2 regions of the Streptomyces sp. NPDC002911 genome follow, and region 2 is predicted to be linked to the other one. Evidence: predicted binding sites of a transcription regulator. Region 2 holds the regulator's gene; the other holds the start of a gene.
The links. Region 2 encodes HspR, which represses chaperone genes until heat shock. Its sites were predicted from a motif close to TTGAGNNNNNNNNNCTCAA; they were not measured.
Positions count from the first base shown of each region.

Region 1: the regulator HspR is predicted to act here: its motif matches at 4,052-4,070, upstream of lon (endopeptidase La).

Region 1 covers NZ_JBSFUO010000001.1:226,664-234,936, reverse strand. The annotation lists gene ACWD04_RS01005 (multifunctional oxoglutarate decarboxylase/oxoglutarate dehydrogenase thiamine pyrophosphate-binding subunit/dihydrolipoyllysine-residue succinyltransferase subunit) at 1-834, opposite strand, end outside; gene ACWD04_RS01000 (HAMP domain-containing sensor histidine kinase) at 1,094-2,170, opposite strand; gene ACWD04_RS00995 (response regulator transcription factor) at 2,167-2,904, opposite strand; gene ACWD04_RS00990 (spermidine synthase) at 3,137-3,820, opposite strand; gene lon (endopeptidase La) at 4,093-6,528, shown strand; gene ACWD04_RS00980 (MarR family winged helix-turn-helix transcriptional regulator) at 6,730-7,227, shown strand; gene ACWD04_RS00975 (protein phosphatase 2C domain-containing protein) at 7,278-8,063, opposite strand.
Region 2 covers NZ_JBSFUO010000011.1:17,587-25,859, forward strand. The annotation lists gene dnaK (molecular chaperone DnaK) at 1-1,239, shown strand, start outside; gene grpE (nucleotide exchange factor GrpE) at 1,236-1,889, shown strand; gene dnaJ (molecular chaperone DnaJ) at 1,983-3,173, shown strand; gene ACWD04_RS18575 (heat shock protein transcriptional repressor HspR) at 3,175-3,621, shown strand; gene ACWD04_RS18580 (LuxR C-terminal-related transcriptional regulator) at 3,675-4,685, opposite strand; gene ACWD04_RS18585 (helix-turn-helix transcriptional regulator) at 4,874-5,884, opposite strand; gene ACWD04_RS18590 (hypothetical protein) at 5,986-6,306, shown strand; gene ACWD04_RS18595 (Rieske (2Fe-2S) protein) at 6,303-6,623, shown strand; gene ACWD04_RS18600 (pyridoxamine 5'-phosphate oxidase family protein) at 6,767-7,168, opposite strand; gene clpB (ATP-dependent chaperone ClpB) at 7,304-8,273, shown strand, end outside.

The DNA of each region.
Region 1 (8,273 bases), on a different contig from region 2:
GGCCTTCTTGATGGCCGCGACGACCAGCTGACGGTCGCCGTTCGGCTTCACCAGGTCGATGGCCAGACCGAGGTTGACGTGCTCGGGCTTGACCAGGGTCGGCTTGCCGTCCTTCACCGCGAAGGAGTAGTTCATCGACGGCATGGCCTTGAGGGCCTGCACCATCGCGTACCCGATGAGGTGCGTGAAGGAGATCTTCCCGCCGCGGGCCCGCTTCAGGTGGTTGTTGATGACGATGCGGTTGTCGAAGAGCAGCTTCACCGGCACGGCGCGGACCGACGTGGCCGTCGGCAGCTCCAGGGAGGCGTTCATGTTCTTCGCGACGGCGGCCGAGGGGCCGCGCAGCGTCACGAACTCCGGGCCTGCGGGGGCCTCGGCCGGGGCATCCGCCTTCGCGGGGGCCGGGGACGGGGCCGCCTTCGCCGGTGCGGCCTTCGCGGGCGCGGCCGGAGCCTTTGCCGGAGCGGGGGCAGCGGGCGCGGCCGGGGCAGCGGGGGGCGCGGCCGGGGCAGCGGGGGGCGCGGCCGGGGCCTGCGCCTCGGCCTGCGCCGGAGCGGTGTTGTTCACGGTGTTCGCAGCGGTGGCGGCCGGAGCCGGTGTCACCGCTCCCGCAGATGCGGGGACGGGCTTGTCCGCCGTGCCGGACGTACCCGGCTTGTAGTCGGCGAAGAAGTCCCACCAGGCGCGGTCGACCGAACTGGGGTCCTGGAGGTACTGCTGGTAGATCTCGTCGACTAGCCACTCATTGGGCCCGAAAGCGGCGGCCGGGTTGGACCCGGTGCCCGCTTCTTGATCGGTCGAGATGCTCGAGTTACTGGGGGACTGAGACGACACGGCGGCAACCGCCCTCTTCCGCTTCACAAGGTGATGGACAGCGGAAATCAAGGCTACGCCTCCCGAGCCGTTACGTGCAGGCCGGGCCGGTCTTCGTCGTGCACATCACATCGAAGGCCGGGTTTCGGCGCATGAAATGGCGGGAAACAAGCAAGGTTCCGCTGCCCTTCGGGTACGCGAGGCCAATGCTACGGCCCCCTGGACCGTATCTCTTTCCCGGACGGGAGGGAGAACGGGGTCCTCCACTTCGAACAGCGGGTCAACCGTGCATCGGTGCGATCCCCGGAAGAGTGACCTGGATATGGCAGCCGCGGGCGGATTCGGCCACCCCGATACGACCGCCGTGCAGATCCACCGCCCAGCGGGCGATCGCGAGCCCGAGCCCCGTGCCGCCGTCGCTGCCCGGACCGTGGGGGGACGGTGCCTGGCCGCGGTTGAAGCGCTCGAAGACCCGGTGACGCTCCGCCTCCGGAATGCCGGGGCCCTCGTCCATGACCTCCAGCTCCAGCGACTCGGGATACTTTCCACGCCGCGCCAGCACCGTGACCCGGCCGTGCGGAGGGCTGTGTTTGACGGCGTTGTCGACCAGATTGGCGACAACCTGGTGCAGGCGTTCCGCGTCCGCGTGCGCGGTCAGCTCGGGCGGCGATACATCGAGGTGCAGATGGACGTCGGTGCGGGAGTGGTTTCCGGAACCGGAGGAGAGCCGGCGCTGCGAGGAGGCGAGATTCGCTTCCTTCAGCACGCCCGACAGATACGGCCAGACCTCGAAGCGGCGCGCCTTGAGCGCCACCACGCCGTTGTCCAGCCGGGAGAGGTCCAGCAGGGTCTCCACCAGCCTGCCCAGGCGTTCGGTCTGTTTGAGGGCCGTACGCATCGTCTCGGGGTCCGCGGCGGACACCCCGTCCACCACGTTCTCCAGGACGGCTCTGAGCGCCGCGATCGGCGTACGCAGCTCATGGGACACGTTGGCCACCAGCTCCTTGCGGTGCCGGTCCTCCGCCTCCAGATCGTCCGCCATGCGGTTGATCGTCTGTGCCAGGTCGCCGAGCTCGTCACGCCGCCCGGCGCCGCTCACCCGTCTCGTGTAGTCGCCGTGCGAGATCGACCGTGCGACGGCGCGCATCTCGTCCAGCGGCGCGGTCAGTCCGTGTGCCACGAACTGGGTGATCAGCAGAGTGGCGATCACCGAGAAGACCGTGATGAACCGGAATTCGGTCCTGGTCCGCAGAGCGACGATCAGCAGTCCGGTCGTGATGAACACCGAGACCACGACGAGGGTGCCCAGCTTGGCCTTGATCGAGAAGGGCCGCAGTCCGGAGCCGGGCGGCGTCATGGCGCGGGTGTCTCCAGGGCGTAGCCGACGCCGTGCACGGTACGGATCCGCTCGGCGCCGATCTTCCGGCGCAGGGCCTTGATGTGGCTGTCGACCGTGCGGGTCCCGGAGGCATCCGCCCAGTCCCAGACCTCGGCCAGCAGCTGTTCCCGGGACAGAACCGCGCGCGGTGTGTTGGCCAGGCAGACCAGCAGGTCGAACTCGGTCGGGGTGAGGTGGACGTCGTCGGCGCGCACCCTGACACGGCGCTGCGCGTGGTCGATCTCCAGCTCGCCGAGGCGCAGGATGCCGCTGCGCGGCGTCACGGCGGCCAGTGCGGCCCGTTCGACCCGGCGCAGCAGGACGTGGACCCGCGCAGCCAGCTCCCGCATGGAGAAGGGCTTGGTCATGTAGTCGTCGGCGCCGACGCCGAGCCCGACCAGCATGTCGGTCTCGTCGTCCCGCGCGGTGAGCATCAGCACCGGCACGGGGCGCTGGGCCTGCACACGACGGCAGACCTCCAGACCGTCGAAGCCGGGAAGCATGATGTCGAGCACCATCAGGTCCGGCTGCCATGCCTCGGCCGCGTCCACGGCCGCCGGCCCGTCCAGCGCGGTCTGCACCAGAAAGCCCTCGGCCCGCAGACGGGCGGAAATGGCGTCGACGATTGTCGCGTCGTCCTCGACCACCAGCACCCGGCGCTGAGCCCCGGGGGTGGCCGCGACGCCGTTGTGGGTGGTGTGTGTCTGTTCCATCGCCCCGCCCCTGCCCGTTCCCACGGGGGCCATTCCCCCGGAGCACGGTTATCGCTTGTGGATTTTCGTCGGTGATCCCTTGTCCGGTCAGCAGCGTAAAGGCAGAGGACACCTCTCGGCTACGCAGGGTGTTGTCCGTCGTGAAGGTGTTACCGGCGGGAACGAGGCGGATCGGCGGACTTGTCCCGCCTGATCCGTGGCGGGGCCAGGTAAATGGGTACCGGGTGGGGGTTCAGTTGTCCCGTAGTGCGAGATGGACCACGTCCGGTACACCTCGGGCAACCGCTACTTCTTCGGTCCTTACTGCGTGGAATCCGGCATTCCGCATGGCCTGCTCGAAGTCGGAGGACGGCTGCGCGGACCATACGGCCAGGACCCCGCCGGGTGTCAGACGCGCGCGGCAGGCGGCGAGGCCGGCGGGTGAATAGAGGTTTCCGTTGTCCTGGGTGACGGTCCAGTCGGGGCCGTTGTCGATGTCCAGGCACAGTGCGTCGTAACGCTCCGTGGTCGTACGGAGATGGGCGACGAGGTCCGTACGCAGGATCTCGGTCCGCGGATCGGCGAGCGCCGCACCGGAGATGCGGCCGAGCGGTCCGTCGAGGTGCCAGTCCACGATGGCCTGCTCCCGTTCGACGACGGCGATCCTGCCCCAGCGCGGTTCGGTGGCGGCCCGCACCAGGGAGAACCCGACGCCGAGCCCGCCGATCAGTACCGACGGGTCCGGCCGTCCGACGGGCAGGGCGGCGAGCGCCGCGTCCACCAGGAGTCGCTCCGAGCGCCCGTCGGAGGTGTCCATCAGGAAGCAGCCGTTGGCGATGATCTCGAACGCGGCGCCGCGTTCGCGCAGGACGACTTCGCCGAACGGTCCTTCGCGCCGGTCGAGGACGACGGGGCGGGGGGCATCTGTGGCGGGCATGGGCGCGGTCTCCGGCGTGTGGCGGGGTGGGCCTTGTCGTGGCCGCCCAGTTTCGCCCACCACCGGGCCTTCGGTACACCCGATTTCCGCGTCCCGGCTCTCCGGGCCGGTCGCGCCGGGAATGGCTGTGTGCCGTGGAGCGCTGGTGTGGAGGCGTGGCCCGTGCGGCCCGGATCCGGGTGATCGCTATGAGCGAACAGGGCGTGGGGAACATTCGAGCGCTCATGAGCATTGAGTCCACATAGCTCAACTTGCCTGCCGAAGGGGAGATCATGACTGCTGAGTCCAATGCGTCCGAGGCGTTCACGCCGGTCGACCTGCCCGTGCTGCCGCTCGACGACGAGGTCGTACTGCCCGGCATGGTCGTGCCGCTCGACCTGTCGGACGCGGAAGTGCGCGCCGCCGTGGAGGCCGCCCAGGCCGTCGCGCGAACCGGGGGCGGCAAGCCCGAGGTCCTGCTCGTGCCGCGTATCGACGGGAATTACACCGGGACCGGTGTCCTGGGCACCGTCGAGCAGGTGGGACGGCTGTCGGACGGGGACCCGGGCGCACTCATCAGGGCCCGGGACCGGGTGCGGATCGGTGCCGGGACGAGCGGTCCCGGGAGCGCGCTGTGGGTGGAGGGCACCCGGATCGACGTATCGGTACCCGACCCGCTGCCCGGTTCCGCGGCCGAGCTCGCCAGGGAGTACAAGGCCCTCGCCACCAGCTGGCTGAAGAAGCGTGGCGCCTGGCAGGTCGTGGACAGGGTGCAGCAGATCGAGGACATCTCGGCGCTCGCCGACAACTCCGGGTACTCGCCCTTCCTCACCACCGCCCAGAAGGTCCAGCTGCTGGAGACCGCCGACGCGGTCGCCCGTCTGAAGCTGGCCATCCAGTGGCTCGGCGAGCACCTCGCCGAGCAGGACGTCGCCGAGTCCATCGCCAAGGACGTCCAGGAGGGTGTCGACAAGCAGCAGCGCGAATTCCTCCTGAGGCGCCAGCTCGACGCCGTACGCAAGGAGCTCTCCGAGCTCAACGGTGAAGCCGGCTCCGGCGACGAGTCCGACGACTACCGGGCGCGCGTCGAAGCCGCCGATCTTCCGGAGCACGTCCGTGCGGCCGCCCTCAAGGAGGTCGAGAAGCTGGAGCGGTCCTCCGACCAGAGCCCCGAGGGCTCCTGGATCCGCACCTGGCTGGACACCGTCCTGGAACTGCCGTGGACCCAACGGACCGAGGACGCGTACGACATCAAGGGCGCCCGGGAGATCCTCGACGCGGAGCACGCCGGCCTGCAGGACGTGAAGGAGCGCATCACCGAGTACCTCGCGGTGCGCAAGCGGCGTGCCGACCGCGGGCTCGGTGTGGTCGGTGGCCGCCGCGGCGGCGCGGTGCTGGCACTCGTCGGTCCGCCCGGAGTCGGGAAGACCTCGCTCGGCGAAAGCGTCGCGCACGCCATGGGGCGCAAGTTCGTCCGGGTCGCGCTCGGCGGGGTCCGGGACGAGGCCGAGATCCGGGGCCACCGGCGCACGTACGTCGGCGCGCTCCCCGGGCGCATCGTCCGGGCCGTCAAGGAGGCCGGTTCGATGAACCCGGTCGTCCTGCTCGACGAGATCGACAAGGTCGGCTCCGACTTCCGGGGCGACCCGGCGGCCGCCCTGCTGGAGGTGCTCGACCCGGCTCAGAATCACACCTTCCGCGACCACTACCTGGAGGTCGAACTCGACCTCAGCGACGTCGTGTTCCTGGCCACGGCGAACGTCCTCGAATCCATTCCGGAGGCTCTGCTCGACCGCATGGAGCTGGTCACGCTGGACGGGTACACGGAGGACGAGAAGGTCGTCATCGCCCGTGACCACCTGCTCCCGCGCCAGCTGGAGCGGGCCGGTCTGAAGGAGGACGAGGTCGGCCTGGACGAGTCGGCGCTGCGCAAGCTGGCCGGGGAGTACACCCGGGAGGCCGGGGTGCGGAACCTGGAGCGGGCCGTCGCACGGCTGCTCCGCAAGGTCGCGGCTCAGCACGAACTCGGGGAACGTGAACTGCCGTTCACGGTTGCCGAGGACGACCTGCGGGGTCTGATCGGCCGACCGCACCACGTGCCCGAGTCCGCCCAGGTCCCGGCCGAACGCCGCACCGCGGTGCCGGGTGTGGCCACGGGGCTCGCGGTGACCGGAGCGGGTGGAGACGTGCTCTTCGTGGAGGCGTCGCTGGCCGACCCGGAGACCGGGGCCTCCGGGCTGACCCTGACCGGTCAGCTGGGTGACGTCATGAAGGAGTCCGCGCAGATCGCCCTGAGCTTCCTGCGCTCGCACGGCGCGGAGCTGGAGCTTCCGGTCGCGGACCTCAAGGACCGTGGCGCGCACATCCACTTCCCCGCGGGTGCGGTCCCCAAGGACGGTCCGAGCGCGGGCATCACGATGACGACGGCGCTGGCCTCCCTGCTCTCGGGGCGGCTCGTCCGGACGGATGTGGCCATGACCGGTGAGGTGTCGCTGACCGGACGGGTGCTCCCGATCGGCGGCCTGAAGCAGAAGCTGCTGGCCGCGCACCGGGCCGGCATCACCACCGTGGTGATCCCCAAGCGCAACGAGGCCGACCTGGACGACGTACCGGCCGAGGTCCTCGACACCTTGGAGGTCCACCCGGTGACCGATGTCCGCCAGGTGCTGGAGATCGCGCTCGCCCCGGCCGCCGCCAGGGCGCAGGACAGGATCCCGGCCGCCGCGTAGGCGTCACGGCGTGACGGGCGTGGCACCACGCCGACGGCCGGTAGGAACGGCCCGTCCTCCACGCGGAGGGCGGGCCGTTCCGCGGGACACTCCCGCGGCGCGGGCGGAGTCTGGCCGCTGCCGGAGGTCTACGCCTGCGAAATACTGGCCCGGCTGCGGCGATGGCCGGAGTCGAGAGCAGTTTCAGCGGCGGGAAAGTGTATGAGGGGTGCTGACGTGCACGGGAGCGGAAGCGGCGGTGAACCCGGTGCAGCGGCCGGAAGTGGTGTGGACCATGAGTTCCTCGCCCTGGAGCGGGAGTTGGCGGTCTTCCTGCGCCGGGCGCGGGCCAATTCGGGGGAGATGGCACGCGAGGTCCATCCGGATCTGGAAGCCGCGGCCTACGGGCTTCTCGTGCGGCTGGAGTCGGCGGGGCGGCAGCGGGCCACGGATCTCGCCGCCTACATCGGGGTGGGCAAGGCGACCATGAGCCGCCAGCTGCGAGCCCTGGAAGGGCTCGGCCTGGTGGCACGGGAGACCGACCCGGCGGACGGCCGCGCCTCGCTCGTCCACCTCACGGAGGAGGGCCTCGCGCGCTTCCGCAGCGTCCGCGACGCCCGCCGCGGCCGATACGCCCGCAAGCTCGCGGGCTGGGACCGGGCCGAGATCGCGGAACTGGCGCGACTGCTGCACCACCTGAACGAGCGGGCCGAGGGGTGAGTCGCTCCGCCGTGACGCCGTGCTCCGACGGCGGCCGGGCGGGGCGGGAGTCAGAGTTCCACGAGAACCGCTGTCGCGTCGTCGTGCGTCTTGCCGCGGCGCAGGTACACGCGGTCGGTGTCGGCCCGCTCCAGCTCCCTGACCCGGTCGATCAGACCCTGCGGCCCCTCCTTGCGCAGCAGGCCGAGGGCGGCCGTCCAGTCGCCCTCCCGGAACTTCTCCGTCCAGCGGCTGGCGCCGTCGGTCAGGGCCGCCAGCGCCCGGACCTCCGCCTGCGGGGTCTCGCCGGTCACCGCGCGTGACGACACCGAGGGGTCCGCGGCCGCCGTGAAGAAGCCGCCCTCCTTGTTCCGTACATGTGCGTCCGCGATCTCCGCAGAGGCGAGCGAGCCCGGCGGCAGCCGGTCGATACGGTCGTCGAGCAGCGGCCGGACCGTGCCGTCGTGCCCCTCGACGAGCAGGACCGAGTCGGAGAGCACGAGGTGCTCGACCCGTTCTTCGTCCCAACGCGCCAGGACCACCGTTGCCTGAGGCGTGCGCGGGTGAGAAAGGTCACACAGGGAACGGTGGGCATCGGCGGTGCGTCGGATGGACGTCGAGAGGATCTCCGCCAGTGTCAGATCCCGTCGCGAAGCGGACAGTTCGGCCAAGGCGCCGCCGAGCCGTGCGGTGAACCACGGAACCGAGTGCACACACCCGTCGTCGCCCACGGGCGGCGTGACGCCGTCGAGCAGGACCAGGGCACCACCCTGGCCTGCCGCGGAGGCGGCGGTCGACGCCCAGTCCTCGTTGGGGCGTTCGGGGCTGCCGGGCTCGGTGGCGAGTGCGATGGGCATCCGATCAGTCTGCATGATGTCCTCACGCGACGGGCACGACCCCGCGCTCGGGCCGTATCGGCAGGTCAGATGGCTCGCATGGGGAGGACTCAAGGGCTTCACGCATATGCGGGCGGGCATACTGCCAAAGCCTGGCCCGAAGTTCCACCCGGTGGCCCGTGCATGCCCTGCGGCTCCTGTGGGGAGACTTGTTAGCCAACTCCGGAGTGC
Region 2 (8,273 bases):
CAGCGGGTCGTCGACTACCTGGTGAAGCAGTTCGCCAACGGGCACGGCGTGGACCTGTCCAAGGACAAGATGGCTCTCCAGCGTCTCCGTGAGGCCGCGGAGAAGGCGAAGATCGAGCTCTCGTCCTCGACCGAGACCACGATCAACCTGCCCTACATCACGGCATCCGCCGAGGGCCCGCTGCACCTGGACGAGAAGCTCACGCGCTCTCAGTTCCAGCAGCTGACCGCGGACCTCCTGGACCGCTGCAAGAACCCGTTCCACAACGTCATCAAGGACGCGGGCATCCAGCTCTCCGAGATCGACCACGTCGTTCTCGTCGGTGGCTCGACCCGTATGCCGGCCGTCGCCGAGCTCGTCAAGGAGCTCACGGGCGGTCAGGACGCCAACAAGGGTGTGAACCCGGACGAGGTCGTCGCCATCGGCGCCTCGCTCCAGGCCGGTGTCCTCAAGGGTGAGGTCAAGGACGTCCTGCTCCTCGACGTGACCCCGCTGTCCCTCGGCATCGAGACCAAGGGAGGGATCATGACGAAGCTCATCGAGCGCAACACCACGATCCCGACCAAGCGCTCCGAGATCTTCACGACGGCCGAGGACAACCAGCCGTCCGTGCAGATCCAGGTCTACCAGGGCGAGCGCGAGATCGCGGCGTACAACAAGAAGCTCGGGATGTTCGAGCTCACCGGTCTGCCGCCGGCCCCGCGCGGTGTGCCGCAGATCGAGGTCGCGTTCGACATCGACGCCAACGGCATCATGCACGTCGCTGCCAAGGACCTCGGCACCGGCAAGGAGCAGAAGATGACCGTCACCGGTGGCTCCTCGCTGCCGAAGGACGAAGTCAACCGGATGCGCGAAGAGGCCGAGCAGTACGCCGACGAGGACCACCGCCGTCGCGAGGCCGCCGAGTCCCGCAACCAGGGCGAGCAGCTCGTCTACCAGACGGAGAAGTTCCTCAAGGACAACGAGGACAAGGTCCCCGGCGACGTCAGGACGGAGGTGGAGACCGCGCTCACCGAGCTGAAGGAGAAGCTCAAGGGCGAGGACACCGCCGAGATCCGTACCGCCACCGAGAAGGTCGCGGCCGTCTCCCAGAAGCTCGGCCAGGCGATGTACGCCAACGCCGAGAGCGCGGCGCCGGGCGCCGAGGCGCCGGGTAACGGTCAGACCAAGGCCGACGACGACGTCGTCGACGCCGAGATCGTGGACGACGAGAAGGACACGAAGGGCGGTGCGGCGTGACCGAGGAGACTCCGGGCTTCGACGAGAAGCCTGACGTCCCCTCCGGCGCCGATGCCGACGACGCCGAGCCGAAGGCCGCCACCGCCTCCGAGGAGGAGGCGGCGTCGGCCCCGGCCGGGGACGTACAGCAGACAGCGGCTCTGACGGCACAGCTGGACCAGGTCCGTACCGCGCTCAGCGAGCGCACGGGCGACCTCCAGCGGCTCCAGGCCGAGTACCAGAACTACCGTCGCCGCGTCGAGCGCGACCGGGTCACGGTCAAGGAGGTCGCGGCCGCGGGCCTGCTGTCCGAGCTCCTGCCCGTGCTCGACGACGTCGGCCGGGCACGGGAGCACGGCGAGCTCGTCGGCGGCTTCAAGTCGGTGGCCGAATCCCTGGAGATGGTCGTCGCGAAGCTGGGCCTCCAGCAGTTCGGCAAGGAGGGCGAGCCCTTCGACCCGACGATCCACGAGGCCCTGATGCACTCGTACGCGCCGGACGTCACCGAGACGACCTGCGTGGCGATCCTGCAGCCCGGGTACCGCATCGGGGAGCGCACCATCCGCCCCGCGCGGGTGGCCGTGGCCGAGCCGCAGCCGGGCGCCACGCCCGCGGCGGCGAAGGAAGAGAAGGCAGACGACGAGGAGAGCGGTGGCACCGAAGAGGTCTGACATTCCGTCCGACCACTGCGGTGAACACCCACGGGGCGTGCGGCCGGCCACAGGGCCGGCCGCACGGCCTGTCGTCCGGAAGGAGGGACGTCGATGAGCACGAAGGACTTCGTCGAGAAGGACTACTACAAGGTTCTCGGCGTCCCCAAGGACGCCACCGACGCCGAGGTCAAGAAGGCGTACCGGAAACTCGCCCGCGAGAACCACCCGGACGCCAACAAGGGTGACGCCAAGGCCGAGGAGCGCTTCAAGGAGATCTCAGAGGCGAACGACATCCTCGGTGATCCCAAGAAGCGCAAGGAGTACGACGAGGCGCGCGCCCTCTTCGGCAGCGGAGGCTTCCGAGCGGGCCCCGGCGGTGCGGGCGGCAACTTCAACTTCGACCTGGGCGACCTCTTCGGGGGCGCCCCGGGCAGCGGCCAGAGTCCGGGCGCCGGCGGCTTCGGCGGAGGCGGCGGCGGTCTGGGCGATGTCTTCGGCGGACTGTTCAACCGCGGCGGCGCGGGCACACGGGTCCAGCCGAAGCGCGGCCAGGACATCGAGTCCGAGGTGACGCTCAGCTTCACCGAGGCGGTCGACGGGGCCACGGTCCCGCTGCGGATGTCCAGCCAGGCTCCCTGCAAGGCGTGTTCGGGCACCGGCGACAAGAACGGCACCCCGAGGGTCTGTCCGACCTGCGTCGGCACCGGCCAGGTGTCGCGCGGCACCGGCGGCGGATTCTCGCTGACCGATCCCTGCGTGGACTGCAAGGGCAGGGGCCTCATCGCCCAGGACCCCTGCGACGTCTGCAAGGGCAGCGGCCGGGCGAAGTCGGCCCGCACGATGCAGGTCAGGATCCCCGCAGGGGTGCTGGACGGCCAGCGGATCCGGCTGCGCGGCAAGGGCGGCCCGGGCGAGCGCGGCGGCCCGGCCGGCGACCTCTACGTCGTCGTCCATGTCGACGCCCACCCGGTCTTCGGCCGCAAGGGCGACAATCTCACCGTCACCGTGCCCGTCACCTTCCCGGAGGCGGCGCTCGGCGGCGAGGTGAAGGTCCCCACGCTCGGCGGTCCTCCGGTCACCCTGAAACTTCCGCCCGGCACGTCCAACGGACGTACGATGCGGGCCCGGGGCAAGGGCGCCGTTCGCAAGGACGGCACTCGGGGTGACCTCCTGGTCACCGTGGAGGTGTTCGTACCCACGGACCTCGGCGCGGACGCCCAGGACGCGCTGGAGGCCTACCGGAAGGCGACCGCGGGGGAGGACCCGCGGGCGGAGCTGTTCCAGGCTGCGAAGGGAGCTTGAGATGGACGGCCGTCGACGCAATCCGTACCAGCTGACCGACGAATCACCGGTCTACGTGATCTCGATTGCGGCCCAGCTCTCGGGCCTGCACCCGCAGACACTGCGCCAGTACGACCGCCTCGGCCTGGTCTCGCCCGACCGTACGGCCGGGCGCGGCCGGCGCTATTCGGCACGTGACATCGAACTGCTGCGCACCGTGCAGCAGTTGTCACAGGACGAGGGCATCAACCTCGCGGGAATCAAGCGCATCATCGAGTTGGAGAACCAGGTCGCCGCGCTCCAGCAGCACGTCGCCGAGCTCTCGGCAGCGGTGGACGGCGCGGCCGTGGCCATGCAGCAGCGCGAGGCCCAGGTGCACGCTTCCTACCGTCGGGACCTCGTGCCGTACCAGGACGTACAGCAGACCAGCGCACTGGTGGTCTGGCGGCCCAAGCGGCCGAAGGACTGAGGCGTTCCGCCCGCTGTCGGTGTCCGCAGTCCGTCGCGGCCCGCTCCCGGAGTTCAGGCTCCGGGGGCGGGCCGTTGCTCTGCCGCCCCGGTGCCACCGTCGGCGATGCCCGACCGCACCAGGAGCGCTCCGAGGTGGGTGCGGCTGTGGGCGCCGAGCGTCTGCGTGAGCTTGGAGATGTGGGAGCGGCAGGTACGGACGCTGATGCCCAGCTTCCGGGCCACGACGTCGTCGACGTGACCCTCGACCAGCAGGCGGGCGATGCTCTGCTGGACGGCCGTGACCTGGGCGCCGGGCGCGGCCGAGGGCAGTTGCTGCGCGAAGGGGACGGCCTGGGCCCAGAGCACCTCGTAGACCTGCACGAGGTAGGCGACCAGGGCGGGATGGCGGAGTTGCAGTGCCGTGGCTCGATCCGGCGTCGCGGGGATGAACGCGACGTCGCGGTCGAAGATGATCAGCCTTTCCACCGTCTGCTCGGTGGTCCGCACCTGCAGGTGGTCGGTGGATATCTGGCCCAGGTAGTCCCTGATGTTGGTGCTGTAGCGGGCCGGGTGCTGGTAGATGTGCCGGAGCCGGGCGCCGTGCCCGATGGCGGCCCTGGCGTTGGCGATCGCCCACCGCATCCCGTTCAGCGGCCGGTTGCTTCCCGGCTGGGCGGTGAGGACCTGTTCGGTGGCGGAGGCACTCGCCTCGCGCAGAGCCGCCTCGATCGCGGGCCGCCCTTCGAGCACCGTGATCGCCAGGTCGGGGTCGGCGCTGGCGACACCGGCCAGGGGCGCCAGCGATCGGCTGAGCGCGGCGGCGAGCTGCACGCGCTCGTCCAGCTCGCGGGTGAGGGGCTGGAGCAGGTGGGCCAGGGCGGCGGACGGGGGCACGGGACGCATATATGTGTCGTCCCGCGGATCGGGGTGCACGACGGCCATGTCGATCAGACACGGCACCGCGGCGAGCGCGGCCCTGGGGATACGCCCGGCGCGCACCGCCTCCTCGTACAGCCGGACGGCCGGGGCGCAGAGTGTCCTCGAACCGTGCGGATGCGCTTGGTTTGCCTCATCCGTGGTGATTTGGTGACCCCTCACTTTGTGCAGTGCAACAAGATGACGGTGGTGGAAGCTCGGCGGTGGGGGGAGTGTGGGTGGTGTTGCGGGGGTCGCCGATCTTCCCCTTCGGTGTGGGGCGTGGCCGCGCTCCCTTCCGTTGCGCGACTGCGCCTGCCGGCCCGGGGGTGGGGATGTCCGGGGAAACCGTCAGGTCAGGAGTCCTGGTCCAGGATTCCTGACCTGGCGATGAGGTAGCCGAGTTGGGCGCGGCTGGTGCTGCCGAGTGTGGCGGACAGCTTGGCGACGTGCGCCCGGCAGGTGCGGACGTTCATGCCGAGACGGCGGGCTATGGAATCGTCCACGTGTCCCTCGACGAGGAGTTGGGCTATGGAACGCTGAACACCGCTGATGCCCTTGGGCGGTGGATCGTACCGGACCTCCCCGAGCAGCGGTGACGCGCGGCTCCAGAGCTGTTCGAAGACCTTCACCAGGTAGTTGACCAGGCCCGGGTGCCGGAGTTCGAGGGCGACCCCGTCGTCGTTCTGGGCGGGGATGAAGGCCACGGTCCGGTCGAAGACGAGGAGGCGCTCGATGAGTTCCTCCAGGGTGCGGATCTCCACCTTGTCCTGGGACAGGCGCGCCGCGTAGGCGAGTGTCCCCTGGCTGTGCCGGACGGTGTGCTGGTAGAGCGTGCGCATGCTGACGCCCCGGTCGACCACCGACAGGGCGCGTTCCAGGCCTTCGCTGAGGCGGTCCTCGCCGCGGTCTCCACCCGGCTGGACGGTGAGTACCTCCGTGCGGCACTCGGCGGTGGCCAGGTCGAGTGCGGCGTTGATCCTGTTGACACCCTCCAGCACCGTGATGGCGTGGGTGGTCGGCGGGTCCTGGGCGCTGATGTCCATGAAGGGCTCGAAGGACTCGGTCAGCGCGACGGAACGCCGCCTGCGTTCCTTGATCTCGCGCTCTATGGGATGCAGGCGCTGGGCCAGGGCCGCGGACGGAGGAACCGGGCGGAGCCAGGCCGTGTCGTCCGGATCCGGGTGCAGGAGCGCGAAATCCATCAGGCAGGGGGCCGGGTCGACTTCGGCGCGGGAGATCCGACCGGAACGAAGAGCGCTGGCATAGAGACGTTTTCCCTCGTCGCACAGCTCGGTGACCCCGTGGGGATGTGTCCCTGTTGCGTCGCTTGTACCCATATCTCCACCCCCCAGGTTCCTGAACATGCAGGAACATGATGCATCGTCCTGGTGGCGTTGTGTGGCCCGGGTGAGACATCGTCGTGGATGCGGGGGAGAGGAATCCACAAGTGAGGACGAAGCCGACTATGGATAAGCGAAAGCTTCGCTCAGTGCTTGCCGCCGCTTTCGTCGCGGCCCTGGGCTTCGGCGTGGCAGGCGGCCTGGCCGGCGGCGCGTCCGGGCCCGGTCAGGTCAGCTGGTCGGAGCAGGCGTCTGCTCCGGGTGAGATCAGCTGGGGTATGCCCGCGTCCGATCCGGGTGAGATCAGCTGGGGTGTGCCTGCGTCCGATCCGGGTGAGATCAGCTGGGGTGTGCCCGTGTCCGGTGAGATCAGCTGGTCCGTGGAAGCGGTCGCTGCTTCCGGCGAGATCAGCTGGAGCGCGCCGGCAGGCGTAGCGAGCGCATGACCACGCCCCCGGACGACCGCACCTTCCGGCGGGAGATGGCCACGGCCTATCGGTCAGGGTGGCATTTCATCGATCTGCTCACGGCACTTACCCGCCAGGGCGATTCGTTGATGGTCACCCTGTTCGGAGAGCCGATTCTGGTCGTGATGGAAACGGATGACGATATTCGTGCCTATCGCTGTCTTCGCCGGCCTCGCGGAGCGCCACAACCTGTTCGCTGTGCCGTGAGGTACGGCATGATTTTCGTGAATCTCGATCAGCGCGACCACGAGCTGTTCGAACAAGAAGCCATTTCCGCCACCCCCCGCAGTGCCTGAACGATTCCCCCGTCGTTCCATATCGTTCCGGCACTTCCCCCACACAGCGGCGCCATCGTGACCTGAACACGATGGCGCCGTTGTGCTGCCCGGAAACAGCTTGAATTGCTCAGCCCTCAGCCCTCAGTCCCAGTCCTCAGCCCTCAGGCCTTTCCGAGAGCCCTGTCGACGGCGATCTCGATGACGATGCGCTCGGGGTTGTGCCGCGGGGTGCGCTCGTAGCGCTCCGCGTAGCGGCGTACCGCGTCCTGGACCTCGTCGGGCTCCGTACGGACCACCGCCCGGCCCTCCAGGGTCGCCCAGCGGCGCCCCTGCATCTGGCAGACCGCGACCCGTGCCCCTTCCGGGCCCGCCGCCAGGACATGGGCGGCTTTTCGTGTGTTCCTGCCGGTGATGACGCGGGCGGTGCGCGTCTCCGGGTCGTACGTCACCCCCACGGGTACCACATGCGGTGTGCCGTCAGGGCGGAGTGTGGTCAAGGTGCACACATGGCGTTCCCGCCAGAAGGCGAGGTACTCGGGGCCGGGGTCGCGTACGTCAGGCATGGGGCCAGCCTAGATCCAGGGTGGCCCGGGTTCCGAGGTGGCACCGTTTCAGCCTTGAGTGGAATAGACTCAACTTTGTACCCGTTGTCAGGGTCAAAGTCCGTGAAGTACCAGCACGAGGAGGAGACAGCGCCCGTGGACGCCGAGCTGACCAACAAGAGCCGGGACGCCCTCAACGCGGCCACCAGCAGGGCCGTCAAGGACGGACATCCGGACCTGACCCCCGGGCATCTGCTGCTTGCACTGCTCGCGGGCGAGGACAACGCGAACATCATCGACCTGCTGGCGGCGGCCGAGGCCGATCAGGTCGCCGTACGCGAGGAGACCGAGCGGCTTCTGGGCGCGCTGCCCAGCGTCACCGGGTCGACCGTCGCGCCGCCGCAGCCGAGCCGGGACCTGCTCTCCGTCCTCGCCGACGCCGACCAGCGGGCCAAGGAGCTCGGCGACGACTACCTCTCCACCGAGCACCTGCTGATCGCGGTCGCGGCGACGGGTGGCCGTGCCGGTGAGATCCTCGACGGACAGGGAGCCAGTGCCGAGAAGCTGCTGGACGCGTTCGAGAAGAGCAGGGGAGGGCGCCGGGTGACCACTCCCGACCCCGAGGGCCAGTACAAGGCCCTGGAGAAATTCGGCACCGACTTCACGGCCGCCGCGCGCGAGGGCAAGCTGGACCCGGTCATCGGCCGGGACCAGGAGATCCGTCGCGTCGTACAGGTGCTGTCGCGCCGTACGAAGAACAACCCGGTGCTCATCGGTGAGCCCGGCGTCGGCAAGACGGCCGTCGTCGAAGGGCTCGCCCAGCGCATCGTCAAGGGCGACGTCCCCGAGTCCCTGCGGAACAAGCGGCTCGTCTCCCTGGACCTCGGCGCGATGGTCGCCGGCGCCAAGTACCGCGGTGAGTTCGAGGAACGCCTCAAGACGGTCCTCTCCGAGATCAAGGAGAGCGACGGGCAGATCATCACCTTCATCGACGAGCTGCACACCGTCGTCGGCGCGGGCGCCGGCGGCGACTCCGCGATGGACGCGGGCAACATGCTCAAGCCGATGCTCGCCCGTGGTGAACTCCGCATGGTCGGCGCCACGACGCTCGACGAGTACCGCGAGC